Regions from separate parts of the Lysinibacillus sp. G1-3 genome, predicted to be linked through region 1. Evidence: riboswitches for the same ligand, from Rfam matches in the RefSeq annotation. Region 1 holds a riboswitch; each other region holds the start of a gene.
The links. Region 1 has a riboswitch for lysine ahead of ACVYAD_RS19180 (amino acid permease). Riboswitches for the same ligand answer to the same signal wherever they lie in the genome.
Positions count from the first base shown of each region.

Region 2: another riboswitch for lysine. It lies ahead of ACVYAD_RS02435 (transporter substrate-binding domain-containing protein); the one in region 1 lies ahead of ACVYAD_RS19180 (amino acid permease).
Region 3: another riboswitch for lysine. It lies ahead of ACVYAD_RS14390 (cysteine hydrolase family protein); the one in region 1 lies ahead of ACVYAD_RS19180 (amino acid permease).

Region 1 covers NZ_JBWHYQ010000018.1:116,661-122,127, reverse strand. The annotation lists tRNA gene ACVYAD_RS19210 (tRNA-Gly) at 1-70, shown strand, start outside; tRNA gene ACVYAD_RS19205 (tRNA-Ile) at 78-154, shown strand; tRNA gene ACVYAD_RS19200 (tRNA-Asn) at 159-235, shown strand; tRNA gene ACVYAD_RS19195 (tRNA-Glu) at 237-308, shown strand; gene ACVYAD_RS19190 (nitric oxide synthase oxygenase) at 715-1,761, shown strand; gene ACVYAD_RS19185 (CynX/NimT family MFS transporter) at 1,841-3,073, opposite strand; lysine riboswitch at 3,222-3,398, shown strand; gene ACVYAD_RS19180 (amino acid permease) at 3,480-4,940, shown strand; gene ACVYAD_RS19175 (serine hydrolase domain-containing protein) at 5,343-5,467, shown strand, end outside.
Region 2 covers NZ_JBWHYQ010000002.1:84,035-89,501, reverse strand. The annotation lists gene ACVYAD_RS02445 (amino acid ABC transporter ATP-binding protein) at 1-599, opposite strand, end outside; gene ACVYAD_RS02440 (amino acid ABC transporter permease) at 611-1,336, opposite strand; gene ACVYAD_RS02435 (transporter substrate-binding domain-containing protein) at 1,517-2,383, opposite strand; lysine riboswitch at 2,500-2,684, opposite strand; gene odhB (2-oxoglutarate dehydrogenase complex dihydrolipoyllysine-residue succinyltransferase) at 3,355-4,596, opposite strand; gene ACVYAD_RS02425 (2-oxoglutarate dehydrogenase E1 component) at 4,691-5,467, opposite strand, start outside.
Region 3 covers NZ_JBWHYQ010000012.1:90,553-96,019, reverse strand. The annotation lists gene ACVYAD_RS14410 (magnetosome magnetite crystal formation protein family) at 1-242, opposite strand, end outside; gene ACVYAD_RS14405 (GNAT family N-acetyltransferase) at 512-940, opposite strand; gene ACVYAD_RS14400 (GNAT family N-acetyltransferase) at 1,090-1,569, shown strand; gene ACVYAD_RS14395 (APC family permease) at 1,979-3,322, opposite strand; gene ACVYAD_RS14390 (cysteine hydrolase family protein) at 3,336-4,052, opposite strand; lysine riboswitch at 4,205-4,389, opposite strand; gene ACVYAD_RS14385 (hypothetical protein) at 4,804-4,959, shown strand; gene ACVYAD_RS14380 (hypothetical protein) at 5,281-5,467, opposite strand, start outside.

The sequences.
Region 1 (5,467 bases):
GTGTAGTTTAATGGTAAAACCTCAGCCTTCCAAGCTGATGTCGTGAGTTCGATTCTCATCACCCGCTCCAAAATAATGGGCCTATAGCTCAGCTGGTTAGAGCGCACGCCTGATAAGCGTGAGGTCGATGGTTCGAGTCCATTTAGGCCCACCATTATTCCGAAGTAGCTCAGTTGGTAGTAGCACCTGACTGTTAATCAGGTTGTCGCAGGTTCGAGTCCTGCCTTCGGAGCCACGGCCCCTTGGTCAAGTGGTTAAGACACCGCCCTTTCACGGCGGTAACACGGGTTCGAATCCCGTAGGGGTCATCAAGCATGTTGCACATTCGTGTAACATGCTTTTTTTATGCCAATTAAAAGCTAAAAAGGATCACCCTTTGTGTTAGGAAGTTTTATTTCGAATAGCCGTGTTATAACGTCTATTCCTAAGTATTGCGAAGGGCTTAATCATGATAAAAAAAATCGGTTTTGCAACTGAAGATATCTCTTGTATAACCAATTTCTACATACAAAAAGGCTTTGTCCTTTATAATCCCCTGAAATTCTCATAATAGCACTTGAAGCGAATGTGTCTATCTTTTCCCTAGTCCCAAAAAATGATAAGAAATATTGAACAAAGTATTTCATATATAAAATATGTATGTTTTTTTGCAGATTTTTTCGTGGTGATAATAGTTCCATTCCTCTAATATGAGGGTAGATGGAGGAGTTCGATATGAATTTACATGAAGTACAACGATTTTTAGAACTTTATCAAGTAGAGCAAGACGAGTCAAAAACATGGCTAGAAAATAAATTACAGTATATTAAAACAACTGGACAATATATACCGACAACGGAAGAACTAATCTTTGGTGCACGAGTGGCGTGGCGTAATAGTAATAAATGTATTGGTCGATTGTTTTGGCAATCGCTGCATGTTGTTGATGCCCGTGATCTTTCACATGAAGAGGATATCTTCAACGCTTTGCTTAAACATATTCAATACGCAACAAATGATGGGAAAATTCGCCCGACAATAACGATTTTTGCACCAGGGCGAGTTCGTATATGGAATCATCAGCTAATTCGCTATGCTGGCTATGAAACGGAATCTGGAATCGTTGGTGATCTGCATTCCGTTGCGTTTACAAAAGTATGTGAATCACTTGGCTGGCAGGGTGAGAGAACAGCATTTGATGTGCTTCCGCTTGTCGTACAGGTGGATGATAGAGAGCCACAAGTGTTTATAATCCCTGACGAATATGTACTAGAGGTACCGATTCGCCACCCAGAATCTTCTCAAGTAGAAAAGCTAGGATTAAAATGGTATGCAGTGCCGATTATTTCGAGCATGCGCTTCCAAATGGCAGGTATCGACTTTGAGGCAGCTCCATTCAATGGTTGGTATATGGGTACAGAAATTGGGGCACGTAATTTAGCAGATCATGATCGCTATAATATGCTACCCGCTATAGCAGAAATTTTTAACCTTGATACAACTAAACAGGCTTCTCTATGGCGTGACCGAGCATTAGTTGAGCTGAATATGGCCGTTCTACATTCTTTTAAAGAAGATGGTGTGAGCATTGTAGATCATCATACAGCTGCACAACAATTTAAATTGTTTGAGGAAGCAGAAGCAGCAGCAAATCGCGAAGTTACAGGCAATTGGACATGGTTGATTCCACCTCTTTCACCAGCTACAACCCATATTTATCACAAGCCTTATGTTAATGTTTACAATACACCGAACTATTTTTATCAGAAACCACCTTATTAATAGAGAAAGGCAGCTCACGTTAACTTTATTTCAGCGAGTGTCCAAACACTTGCTGAAATAAGATTATGAGCTACCTTTTTTAATTTACATATTCATTTTTAGAAGCTCTAAATGAACATAAGAAGAGTATGAATGCTACGACAACAAATAACCAACCAGTGATATCCCAGCCACCAAATATATCATGTAAATAACCAAATAAAATTGGACCGATTGCGGCTAATAAATATCCTAATGATTGTGCAAAACCTGATAAATCAGCTGCCTCAAAAGCGGTACGGGTACGTAATGTAAAGAACATCATCGCTAATGAGAATGAAGCTCCTCCGGCTAAGCCTAGTAGTACCATCCAAAGTATAGCGAGGTTCGTCCATTCCATTACTAGTCCGATAAAGCCAATTAAGTAAAATGCCGTAAACATGAATACGAGAGGTCGTTGAGATGTCATTTTACTAGCAATAATAGGCACAGCTAAGGCCATTGGGACTTGTGAAAATTGCATGATGGAAAACATCCATCCTGCACGATCTGCAGCTAATCCTTGTGCTATATATATTTCAGGAATCCAAGCAGCGGTTGTATAGAATAATAACGACTGAAATCCCATAGCTCCCGCTACTGCCCAAGTAACAGGTGATTTCCATAAAGGTGTACGTTCTTTCGTAGTTTTAACATTAGGCTCCGGCTTATTAAATTTCAACTGTGGAATCCAAATTAAAATGGTTAACGCCACAAGAACAAGTGCGACTGCCAGAGCACCTTGCCAGCCAATGGATGAATGGGCAACAGGATAGCTAACGCCAGCGCCAAGCCCAGCTGTCAAATTCATCGACATTGTGAAAAATGCCATAAGCAAACCTACGTGATAAGGAAACTTCAATTTAAGTAATCCTGGAATAAGTACGTTACCGAATGAAATGGCTATACCAATTAGCGCAGTGCCAAATACGAGCAAACTAGTTGTGCCGAGGGAGCGTAGTACAATCCCTAATGCCAAAAGAATAGTCGATAAAAATAATGTTAGTTCTAGCCCGATTTTACGTGCGACAATTGGTACAAAAGGTGAGATAATTGCAAAAGCTAGCAATGGGATTGTTGTTAGAAAGCCCGCTAATGCATAGGATATGCCGAGGTCTTCTCGGATAAAGGAAATAATAGGTCCAACAACTGTTAGTGGCATCCGTAATGTCGAGGCAATACAAATTACGCCGATCACTAGTAATAAGGTTGTACCTTTCCAGTTAATTTTCCTGCTAGGATAAGTATCGTTATGTTCACGAGTAGTCAAATAAATCCCCCCTGTTAGAACAATTATGATTGAACCACTATACCACTTTATCACAATAATAAAAATAGTTGAAAATTCACAAAATATAGAATGTTACTCGGGTTGTTGAAATGCCATATGTCATATGTTAGAATAATATTCATCATAAATTTAATAATATGCCTCATGTTTATATTGAGGTAGAGGTCGCGGTATTTAAGAGTATGCTAATGGAAATGACAAGCATTTAAGATATTAGTTGAAAGGAAATACTGCCGAAGTGTGAGGGGACTTGAAAACCTCATGCTGGGGCTGTCTCCGAAAGGAACAGAACTGTCACGTTTGGACAACGTGTTGAGCTATCATTTTGAAAGAACAGAGGATTCTTAGCCATCACTGCCGTTCATGTGATGGCATTTTTTTCGCCTCTTAAAAGGAAGGAAGCTAAATTGTGAGTGAAATAAAAGTCAATCAGCTCGGCCATAAAGCGCCAAAGTTGAAAAAAGAATTAAAAAGCCGTCACATTACAATGATTTCATTAGGCGGTACAATCGGTACAGGATTGTTTTTAGCTAGTGGTGGTGCCATTGCACAGGCAGGCCCTGGCGGTGCGCTTCTTGCTTATGCATTAATCGGTATTATGGTTTATTTTTTAATGACGAGCTTAGGCGAAATGGCAGCCTATATGCCATCATCGGGCTCATTTAGTACGTATGCTACAAAATTTGTGGATCCAGCTCTAGGTTTTGCACTTGGTTGGAACTATTGGTACAACTGGGCAATTACAATTGCGGCAGAAATTTCAGCTGTATCATTGATTATGAAATATTGGTTCCCAGATAGCTCTTCAGCACTTTGGACTGTTTTATTTATTGCTGTCGTTTTAACGTTCAATCTATTATCGGTAAAAAGCTATGGTGAAAGTGAATATTGGTTTGCCATGATAAAGGTTGTAACTGTAATCATTTTTATTATCATCAGTTTCTTAATGATATTTGGTATTTTAGGAGGAAATGCTCCGGTAGGCTTTACGAATTTCTTTATTAGTGATGGACCATTCCACGGTGGTTTCCTTGCTACATTTGGTATTTTCTTAGCTGCGGGATTCTCGTTCCAAGGAACAGAATTACTTGGAATAACAGCGGGTGAAACAGATGATCCTGGTAAAAATATTCCAAAAGCTGTTAAGTCGGTTTTCTGGCGAATTCTTTTATTCTATATTTTAGCGATCGGTGCAATTGGTCTGTTGATTCCGTTTACAGACGCACGTTTGCTATCTGAAGATATCGCTGTTTCACCGTTTACACTGGTGTTCGACCGTTTAGGAATTGCCTTTGCTGCATCATTGATGAATGCTATTATTCTAACGGCAATGCTGTCAGCAGGGAATTCAGGGCTGTACGCATCTTCTCGTATGCTTTGGCAATTAGCGGTAGATGGACATGCACCTAAATTTTTCGCAAAACTAAGCCGTCGAGGTATTCCAATTTACGCATTACTGGCGACTTTAGCTGTAGGTTCTCTAGCATTTTTAGCTTCATTCTTTGGTGATGGTGTTGTCTACATGTGGCTTCTAAATGCATCTGGGATGTCAGGCTTCATTGCTTGGCTAGGAATTGCATTTAGCCATTACCGTTTCCGTCGAGCGTTCGACGTACAGGGCTTAGATTCGAAATTGTTGCCGTATAAAGCAAAATTATTCCCATTCGGTCCGCTATTTGCCTTTACGGTTTGTATGATTGTTGTTATTGGACAAAACTACAATGCCTTTATGGGTGGTTCAGTAGATTGGTACGGAGTCCTTGTCTCGTATATCGGTATTCCACTGTTCTTACTGTTATGGCTTGGCTATAAAATTAAGCATAAAACAAAAATGCTTCCACTTGAGCAATGTGATTTAAAAGTAGATTAATAAATAATAAACTGTCCTGTGAGCCATAGAAAATGGCTTGCAGGGCAGTTTTTTTAGTTGAAAAATGAATTGGCAAGCTCAAACATACAATCTTGTCAGAGAAAAATTAAATCCTTTAAGCCCAAAACCCCGCATCCCCATAATAGTAATCATTGATCCGTTTTTATATTTTAGGATCTTCAGATAAAATTACTGGAGAAAATAAAAGTGGACTTTAGCTTTTCAGACCGCCCCTCCATTTTTGGTGCCCAACCTTAATATGGTAAACTGTTTTAGAATGAATAATCACCAAATTTTGGTTATGGCATTTGTTGAAACGTATATCGTTTATCTTCATTCAGTAGAAATAGCTGTACGTAAAAGCATAATAGGTGAGAACAAATAATCAGAGGAGGGGGAAAGATGATAGACTATCCATTTTTACAAAACAGATTGAAAAAAGAAAAGATAAATACCTTTTTAATTAATAGTCACGGTAAAACGATATTTCGATACTATAAAAACAAGAAACAACAACAGAAACTTCA
Region 2 (5,467 bases), on a different contig from region 1:
AATTCCATTTCATGTGTAACGATTAACATCGTATTTCCCGAATCCGCTAGCTGACGCATTACCTTTAATACTTCCCCTACCATTTCTGGATCAAGAGCTGACGTCGGTTCATCAAAAAGCATTACTTCTGGGCTCATTGACAATGCTCGCGCAATCGCTACACGCTGCTTTTGACCGCCAGATAGCTGTCGAGGCTTCGCATTAACGTATTGATCCATACCAACAATTTGTAAATATTTTAGCGCAACTTCCTCGGCTTCTGCCTTCGAACGCTTTAATACTTTCATTTGACCAACTGTGCAATTTTTTAGGACATTATGGTTATTGAATAAGTTAAATTGCTGGAATACCATGCCTAAATGTGTACGGTATTCTTGGATATTATGCTTTTCATCTAAAATATTTTCACCTTTATATATAATTTGACCACCACTTGGTGTTTCCAGTAAATTAATGCAGCGTAGTAATGTTGATTTACCTGAACCTGAAGAACCGATTAAGCAGACAACCTCGCCCTTTTCTACTTGAAAATTTACATCCTTTAACACTTCGTTACGCCCAAATGATTTACTTAAATGCTCTATATTAATTACTGTCATTTATTAGCCCCCTATACTGCTTCTTTCTGTTCTTTTTGGTAGGCATCTGGTCCATCCAGCCGTTTTTCTATATACAGTAAAATTCTTGATGCTGTGAATGTCATGATGAAATAAAGGACACATGCTACAAAGAAGGATTCGAAGTAGCGGAAGTTATTACCTGCAATCGACTTTGTTTGGAAAAATAATTCCGTAACTCCAATAACGTTTAAAACTGCTGTATCTTTAATATTCATAATTAATTGGTTACCTGTTGCCGGCAATATATTTCGGGCAACTTGTGGTAATACAACATGTAGCATGATTTGAACATGATTCATACCTATAGCAGATGCAGCCTCGTACTGCCCTTGATCAATGGAAACAATTCCACCTCGTACGATTTCTGCCATATAAGCACCTGTATTTAGTGAAACAACTACTATACCTGCCGTAATAAAGTGCATACTAATACCAAATGCTATATCTAAGCCGAAAAATACAACCATTGCTTGTACAATCATTGGTGTACCACGGAAGAATTCGACATAGCAAGTTAGTATAAAATTAATGAATTTCAAGCTATAAAATTTTACTCCCTTTTTACGAACTTTGATGGTATGCATAATTCCAATAAAAAATCCGATAAGTGCACCAATAATTGTACTAATAACCGAAATAAGTAATGTATAATACGCACCTCGTAAAAACATTTGCCAGTTGTTCTCAACAATAGAAATAATCCATTCAAGACTCATGATGTTCCTCCTAACAACGTCGTGTTGCTTATTCGTTACAATCGTCTTTGCTATCTACCATTTTCATAAGGCCCCTGTTTCTTTTATCTTATGAATCAATTAGCTAAGACATTATTATAATTTAGTAAGATTCTAATATAATGATATTGCACGGACTAGTAACTAGCCCGCGCAATTATATTATTGTGCTGCTGGTTGTTGGTGAATGGCTTCTTCCATAATTTTTTGGCGATCATCTTCAGAAATACCTTTTAAGATTTCATTTATCTTCTCAAGGTTTGCATCACCTTTACGTAAACCAACTGCGATCGATGTATTTGAAATGTCTGTATCGAAGCCTTTTTCAAATTTTACATATGTTAATTTATCGTTTGCAGCTGCAGCGGAAATACCTTCTGGACGTTCTGCTACATAGCCATCAATTTTTCCAGCTTCTAATGCTACTCGCATTGCTGGGAAGCTATCCATTGCTGTTTGTTTTTTTACATCTTTGATTTGATCAATAACAGTGTAGTTAGATGTATTTAACTGTGATGTAATTTTTGCACCAGAGAAATCTTGGATAGATGTTGCTTTTTCATATTTACTACCTTTTTTAATTACCATTACAAAATCAGACGTATAGTAGTTTTCTGTGAAGTCGATCGTTTGCTTACGTTCCTCAGTAGGTGACATACCTGCAATGATAGCATCGATTTTATTTGATTGTAGAGCTGGTACTAAGCCATCCCATTCCAATTTTACGATAACCAATTCTTTTCCTAAGCCTTCAGCTATCTTTTTCGCCATTTGTACATCATAACCGCCTGCATATTCTGCATTATCGGCAATTTTTACTGCACCATTTGCATCACCTTGCTGCGTCCAGTTAAATGGAGCATAACTTGCTTCCATTCCGATACGGAATTCGCCGCCAGCTTCCTCGTTGTTCGTATTGGCCCCCTCATTACTAGATGACGACGGCTCCTTCTTGTCACTTGTACCACATGCAGCTAGCAAAATTGCAGTCACTACGGTCAACATTACTACTAACCAATTTCTTTTCATGTAAAACTCCCCCTTTTTCTGTAAAAAAATAAGACAACTGTACTAAAAAAGCCTAAGCTCTGAACTTAGGTCTTACTTTTTCAACAGTTGCCCAAATCCTCACTATAATTCCATCATTCCGAGATAGCACAACCTAGTAAACCTGGAAAAATCCACTAGGACAGTCCTGCACTTATTCACTGCAGGCCCAGCATAAAAGTACGAGCTCCTTTTACACTTCGGCGATAGTTCCTTCTTCATTGCGTCTTCGCTTGCTTGTACTCAACAATGAACTAATAAATACCGCGCCTCTACCTCACAATAGAAAAACGTGAGGTTTGAATATTTAATTGATTATTAAGATACTACTATAAAACTAACTTATTCGTCAAGATAATTTCGTTACTTTTCTGACTAATTACAATATTAGGTTTTTTTATCCTTTTTAAAGAAAATCCGCAAATAATTAATACTTAACATACTTTCTATTAATTCAAAAGAAATTGTTAATCAGTAAAAATAATAGCCTTTATACTATATGCAACTTGGTGAAGCTTTCGAAAGCGGTGGGATAACCTGCCCATTGATTCGATTCTTATCCATCGGTCTCGGTCCGGCTCCTCTTTCCGTCGTATCAATTGCTTTATCTGTCGCTTCGTTTTCTTACCGTCACTTCGGCTCTTTTATCCGTCGGTCCGGCTTTTCTTTCCGTCGCTTCGGTTCTACTTTCCGTCGCATGACTTCCTTTCCGTCACTTTGACCCTTTTATCCGTCATTCTGGATCCTCATTCCGTCGTATCGATTGCTTTATCCGTCGCTTCGGCTCTTCTTTCCGTCGCTCTACTTCCTTTCCGTCACTTCAGCCCTTTTATCCGTCATTCTGGATCCTCATTCCGTCGCTCCGATTACTTTAACCTTCTCTTCCTCAAATATTCCACACAAGAAAAAAACCTTGCGAAACAAAGTTCGCAAGGTTTTAAGAAACTCAGGAATTAAGAATTTAATAATAAATCTTCTGGGTTTTCAAGTAGTTCTTTAACAGTTTTAAGGAAGCCTACAGAATCTTTACCATCGATAATACGGTGGTCGTAAGAAAGTGCTAAGTACATCATTGGGCGAATTTCAACTTCACCATTCACTTCAACTGGACGTTTTTTGATAGTATGCATACCAAGGATACCAGCTTGTGTACCATTCATGATAGGTGTAGACATTAATGAACCGAATACTCCACCATTTGTAATTGTGAATGAGCCACCTTGAAGATCACCTAAACCTAATTTTTTGTCGCGTGCTTTTTTCGCTAGATCTGCAATTGAATCTTCAATTTCTGCAAAGTTTTTGCGGTCAGCGTCACGTACAACTGGTACTACTAATCCTTCTTCTGTCGATACAGCTACACCGATATCGAAGAAGTTGTTTAAGTGAATTTCATCACCAACGATTTGTGCATTCACATATGGGTATTTTTTAAGTGCTGCAACTACAGCTTTTGTGAAGAATGACATGAAACCAAGTTTAGAGCCAGTTGACTCGAAGAATTGGTCTTTTTTACGAGAACGTAAAGCCATAACGTTTGTCATATCTACTTCGTTAAATGTTGTTAACATTGCTGTAGATTGTTTTACTTCAAGTAAGCGTTTTGCAATTGTTTGGCGACGACGGCTCATTTTTTCAATTGTCACACGTGAATCATCAACAGCTGCTACTGCTTTAGGTGCTGCTGGAGCTGCTTGTGGTGCTGCAACTGGAGCTGTACCATGAGCTGCAACGTCTTGTACACGTACGCGGCCTTGTGGATCTACTGGAGATACAGCAGCAAGGTCAATACCTTTTTCACGAGCAAGTTTACGTGCTGCTGGAGACGCGATTACACGCTCACCAGAAGTTTCTACTACAACTGGAGCTGCTGCGACTGGAGCAGGTGCTGCTTGTGGTGCTGCTGGAGCTGGAGCTGCCTCAACTGGAGCTGCTGCAACTGGAGCAGGTGCTGCACCTTCGCCAGCTTCTACAACTGCGATTACTTGACCTACAAGTACAGTATCGCCTTCTTCAGCTAAAATTTGAGTTAAAACTCCTGCTTCTTCAGAAATGATTTCAGCGTTTACTTTGTCTGTTTCAAGTTCAACGATGAATTCACCCTTTTCAACGCGATCGCCCACTTTTTTTACCCACTGTGCGATACTACCTTCTGTAATCGATTCTGCTAATTCAGGGACTTTAATTTCAGCCACTTTCATTTCCTCCTTTAATTAACGTGCATTGGTGCACATCAATGGGCTACTGCCTAAGCAAGTAGCCCGGCTCTCAAAAATATTTAATATGTGATTATTTAACCTTTACAGGCTCAGCAACTGCTTCTTCTACAAGTGCGGCTTGAGCTGCTTTATGAGAATCTGCATCACCTTCAGAAGTTGAGCTCATTGCAGGACGGCCTACATAACGTAGCTTTTTACCTTCTGAAAGGTCGTGTAATGTTTCTAATGCATAATTCCAAGAACCTTGGTTTTTAGGCTCTTCTTGTACCCAAACGATTTCTTTTACATTAGGATACTTAGCAATAATACCAGCAACTTGCTCTTTTGGGAATGGGTAAAGTTGTTCTACACGAGCAATGTGTAGGTGATCGAATCCTTCACCGTCTTTAATACGGTCTGCGATGTCGATCATGACTTTACCTGAACCTAAAACAATGCGTTCTACAGCTTCTGGTTTTGAACCTAGGCCTGGTTGTTCAATTACTTCTTGGAATGAACCATTTGCTAATTGATCAGCATTTGCTGCAGCTAATGGGTGACGAAGTAAGTACTTAGGTGATACAACCACAAGTGGACGAACGCCTTCTGTACCTAATAATGCTGCTTGACGACGTAATAAGTGGTAGTAGTTACCTGCGTTTGAACAGTTTGCTACGAACCAGTTATTTTCAGCTGACATTTGTAAGTAACGTTCCATACGGCTTGAAGAGTGTTCTGGACCTTGACCTTCATAACCATGTGGTAACAGGATTACTAAACCAGATTTTTGACCCCATTTAGCACGTGCACCTGAAATAAAGTTATCGAACATAACTTGTGCCATGTTAGCAAAGTCACCAAATTGAGC
Region 3 (5,467 bases), on a different contig from region 1:
ATAATAAGTGCAAAAGAAATCATTGAAACCGCGCTCCATTTTTTAGAAATAAAAGTTAATAACAAAAAAATCGGGAAGAAAGTAAAGTGAAGGTTCATCCCTTCTTTTGCATGGTCAGCAAAATATTTATTCTTATCCCTCGATACTAAGTATACCAAAATTGGTAAAATAAAGGTTAATAATAGTGAGAACAGATGCATTAAACTTGCCAATCCTCTATTTAATAAACTCTCTTTTTTCATTGTGCCGTTCCTCCAATAGCTTTTTTGATTGTTACCTTTTGATGAGTAACTAAATTCATCATAAAAGGTGACGCTACTAGAGATTCAAGGACAAATTCAATTAAATAATTTATATGTAATAAATAGCTGTTGTTATTTTTAGTTTTCCGTATTGTATGATATAATTCATTTACTGACTAACCTAAGCAAGACAATATTAAGCTGTAGCGATGCCGTACGCTACAGCTTTTTTTGTACTGAATTAAGACTCACTAAAATCATTCTCCTCCTCAAGGATTATTTCTTTCTAAATACTCCTCGGCTAGTTGAGGATTTTTGTATATCGCCATACCAGTTTTCAACTTTTTAAAGCCAACCTTTTCATAAAAAGATTCATTTCCAGTTGTTGCAATTAACTGAATACAAGAAACATCCCCTAATTGCTGAATGATGTCATCTAAAAGAGTTCTGGCAATTCCTCTTCCTTGATAATCTCTATGTACGACAACATCATAAATTACGGCATTGAAAACACCGTCTGAAAGAGCTCTCGCAAATCCGATAATTTGATGATCTTTTACTGCGAAAACTTTGTGTGTACTTGCATTGAAAACTTTTCTTATTATGCTTTCGTCATGTTTCATCCACCCTACCGATTGATAAACTTCTTTTAACATTGTTAGCTCGTTTTCCTCTACGTTATATGTAAGTAATAACATTTTTCATTCCCCCATTTTGTTTGTCATTTCCTTAAATATATATGTGTATTGCTTACTATATTTCACCATCAAATTAAAGCATTTATAAACCAAGTCTCTTGACGAACACTTGTTCTGGTATTAGAATAATAAAAAAAGGAGGCAATTTTATGCAAAAAACGAACACCATTGAATTAGTACATTTCTCTGAAGAGTTTGTGGATAGTTTGAATGACTTTGACCTTCCAGCAGAACAAAGTCAATTTACTACCCTTCCAAAAGAGATTTCTATAGAAATGGTTGGACAATATCCGATTGTTATTTTGAGTGACCATGTTCCTGTAGGATTTTTTGTCCTGCATGCAACTGATAGAGTAAAAGAGTACTCTACTAATCCAAAAGCTATGCTGCTTACTGCATTATCTATTGACCATAAACAACAAGGAAATGGGTATGCCAAAAAAGGGATGCTTGCACTGCCTGAATTTATTAAAAGAAAATTTAAAGATTGTAATGAAGTCGTTTTAGTCGTTAATCATAAAAATATTCCGGCTCAAAACTTGTATTTAAAAGCTGGCTTTGTCGATAACGGGGAAAGAAGAATGGGACGTATTGGCGAGCAAATTGTTATGAACCTATACCTTAAATAGATATTCAAAAATCACTCTTCATGACATGGGTGATTTTTTTGTTCTCTCCTTACAGCATACTGATATACAGTACTGGCTATATTATTCTGAATATTTATAAGGAATTCCTCAAGGCCAGTTTTAATTTTATTACTTTTATGCATAACACACCTACATTTATATGTTAAAGTTTTAAATTGCCATGTATTGAGCTACCTCGGTACTATTTAGCTACATATGGAAACAACAAGCTAAAAATTCAAGTTATACACCTATACCAGTAAGTGAAGATATTTCTATGCTGCGAGTATTTTACTTTCGTATAAGATATTCCTGTATAAAAATAAATCAGCTACCTAATATCGATAAACATTACCAATACTAGATAACTGACTTATCGTAGAAATTCACCCTAAGCTCTTTCGGTATTTTATAAATCCGTAAATGTTGGTGGTTTCTTTTTGAAGCCTTTCGTCGTAATAAAAGCATAGATAAAACCGATTGCAAGCCAGATAAAGCCTACCTTCAATGTCATCGGTGATAAATTAATAAATAAGTAGAGACAAATACCAAATCCTAGCCCTGGAATTAATAAGTATCGAATTATTTTCATTTCTTTTTTACGGAAGACGTAATACACGATCACTGACAAATTGACAAACATAAATCCTGTCAGGCCTCCAAAGTTCATTAATTCTGCTATAAAATTTGCCGATAAAAACAGCGCTCCTATAACACTAATCACACACATCAATAAAATATTGTATACCGGTGTTTGATATTTTGGATGTAAATGTGTGAAAAACTTTTTCGAAAGTACCTCATCACGCCCCATACTAAACATTAAACGAGATGCACTTGCTTGTCCTGTTAAACCAGCTGTCACTGTTGATACAATAATCGCAACCGTATAAAGAGTTGCAAGAACTGCACCTCCTGCTTTTTCCGCTACATCAAATAAAGCCGTATCAGCTGAACTAAAGTTTGTAACATCAGGCCATACGAGCTGAGCTACATATGCTTGCACAATAAAAATAAGTCCTCCGATTAAACAAGCTAAAATAGCTGCCTTCCAAATATCCTCTTTTGGATTGACTGCCTCTTCAGAAAGTGTTGTAATCGAATCGAACCCTAAAAATGAGAAGCAGGCCATTGCTGCACCAGAAATAATTGCAGACATAACGAATTTTTCATCGTTGAAAAACGGGACAACAGTAAAGAGCGACGTATCACCTTCCACACCGACAATTGTCTTTACACAAAAAATCACAAAAATAACAACTACAATTCCCATAAATATAACGAGGATTTGATTTGTTTTTGCTGCGATGCCAATACCTAGAATATTGACTGTAGTTATAATACCTGCAATTAATAACACCCATACCCAATACGGAACAGATGGTATTAATGCATTCGCATATGAAGCACCTACCATGAATACAATGAGTGGCACTAAGACATAATCCATAAACATTGCCCAACCCGCAAAAAAACCTAAATGCGGATTGATTGCACGCTGGGTATATGTGTAAGTTGACCCTCCATTCGGAAAAACAGCAGCCATGCGACCGTAACTATATGCAGAAAACATCATTGCAACCATCGCAATCAAGTAGGCTAATGGCAACATCCCACCTGTAGACTCTGCTGCAAAGCCATAAATATAAGCTGGCGCAATCGGTGTCATAAAAGCAATACCATAAATGACTAAATCTTTTAATGTTAAAACACGCTTTAACTGTGGTGTATGAACATTTGGTGTTTGACTCATAGTCCATTTCCTCTCACAGGTTCATTGGTTCGTGTTTTGATAGTTCTTCCGTTACTAAATCAATTACTTCATCTGTACTCATCACTTGGCAATAAATTTGATTCATAATCATAATTTCTGCATCATGAAGCTGTTGCGTTGCAGCTGCACATGCATCTTCAACTAAAATAACTTCAAATCCTGCGTCAGCTAAACTTCGAACTGTTGAAGCAACACATTGATCTGTTACAACACCTGTACAAACTACTGTTTCAATGCCCATATTACGCAGTAAAAATTCATAATTCGTACCACTTAATACGCTATCTGTCGTTTTATTTACAACAATTTCGTCATCAAGAGGCTTTAATTCATCCACCATCTCCGCTCCTGGGTCACCGATTGGCAATAAAATATTGTTCCATCCTGTCCGGCGTTGTACAGGAGAACGATCTCGTCCATCTTTATGATGGCAAGCAATGCGACCAAATGTTACTTCTAATTTATTAGTACGGAAAAAATCTAAAAGCTTTTTATTGTTCGGGATCGTTAAATTGTCGATACGATCAAAAAAGTATTCCCACTGATCAAACATGCCCTTTTCTCTTGCAACCTGCGCGTCTAATCCGTCTCGGCTAATAAACTGATTTTGCATGTCTACTATTAGTAATGCTGTTTTATCAGGGTTCACGTTTATTTTTTGACCGTCAGTCGGTAAAAATTCATAGTATAATGTTGATGTATTATCCATAAAATCCCCCCAAAATACCTCTAATTCTAAAATGTATTGACAAATAAAATATAGACTCTCTGAGCAAAAGAATCTGTCTAACACAAAAAAGACCTACCCATTTCTAGAAACTTAAAATGAATCGACCATTTAAAATTCCCACTGTTTGTCTAAACAGAGATAGCACAACTTCCTAAACATTTATGTTTAGGAAGACAGTCCTGTAACTATTCGCTACAGCCCCAGTAAATAATGGCGAGAACTCATCACATACTTCGGCGACACTTCCTTGTATCTAATATCTTCATCTTCTCGGACTCCATTAGGAATTATTAACTGCCGCGCCTCTACCTATCTATCAGAAAATTAAGAATTATTTAATTATTTGAAACAATTATATTATTGCGTTTTTTATATGTCAACTTTAAAATTTACTATATTTTATAAGATTTATCGCGCATAACCACAAAAAAAGACAATCAAAACACTTAAAACAATAACTATTTACAATAAATACAAACAATACATCAACAATTGTATAAGTATTTAGTTATTCACCTTTTGATTTTTCATTACCTAAAAACGATTCACAATATAATTCCAACACCAATCAAGCAACAGCCTCGCAATGTACGGAGTGTATGAACAACATAACCCGAAAATGTTACTTTATTCATATCTTTTGTTTCATCACATATATTTCAAATGAATTTTAAGTTATGCGAATAAAAAATCATCTTTCTCTCACACTAATAGTGGAGGTGAGATGATCATGGGTAGTAATAAACATAAAAATAATAAAACACAAGACAACAAAAAACAGCAGAATCAAAATCAAAATGCTAACAGAGAACGTAAAAATGAAAACAGAGAAGAGTTCGCTGAGGAAGTAGATTTCAGTAGTATTCAAAATGAAAATAAACGTTAGTAGTGATATCAAAATTAATTTTGATCTCCCAATATTCACCTATAAAAAGTTGAGTATTGGGGTTTTTCTTAGTCTGTAAACATCACCTTGCTCCATCTCTTTCAAATTCTAAAAATACAAATAACCCGGAAATAATTCCAGGCGGATTACCACTTGCTTTTTTCATTCATGACACACTGTCTCGCTTTCGCATGCGATCTTAAGAATAACCTAAGATAACCGTTCTTTAGCTTTCAGTTGATGGTTATTCAGAGTAAACGATCTATTGTATTCATCGGGTTACCCCTCTTTTCTGCTTGATTAGTAAAAAAACGTCTTCACTTATAATAAGAATTTATCTATTACCAAAGCCGTAGCACAATAAATATCTACTGGTATCCATAATAGCCATCCTATCAACCAGTTTAAATTTATATATACATTAGGTGATATTATTTTCAATGCTACATTTGTATTTTCTACGAGTTCAATATTTTTCCGTACCCCTTCAGAAATATTCTCAACCTTC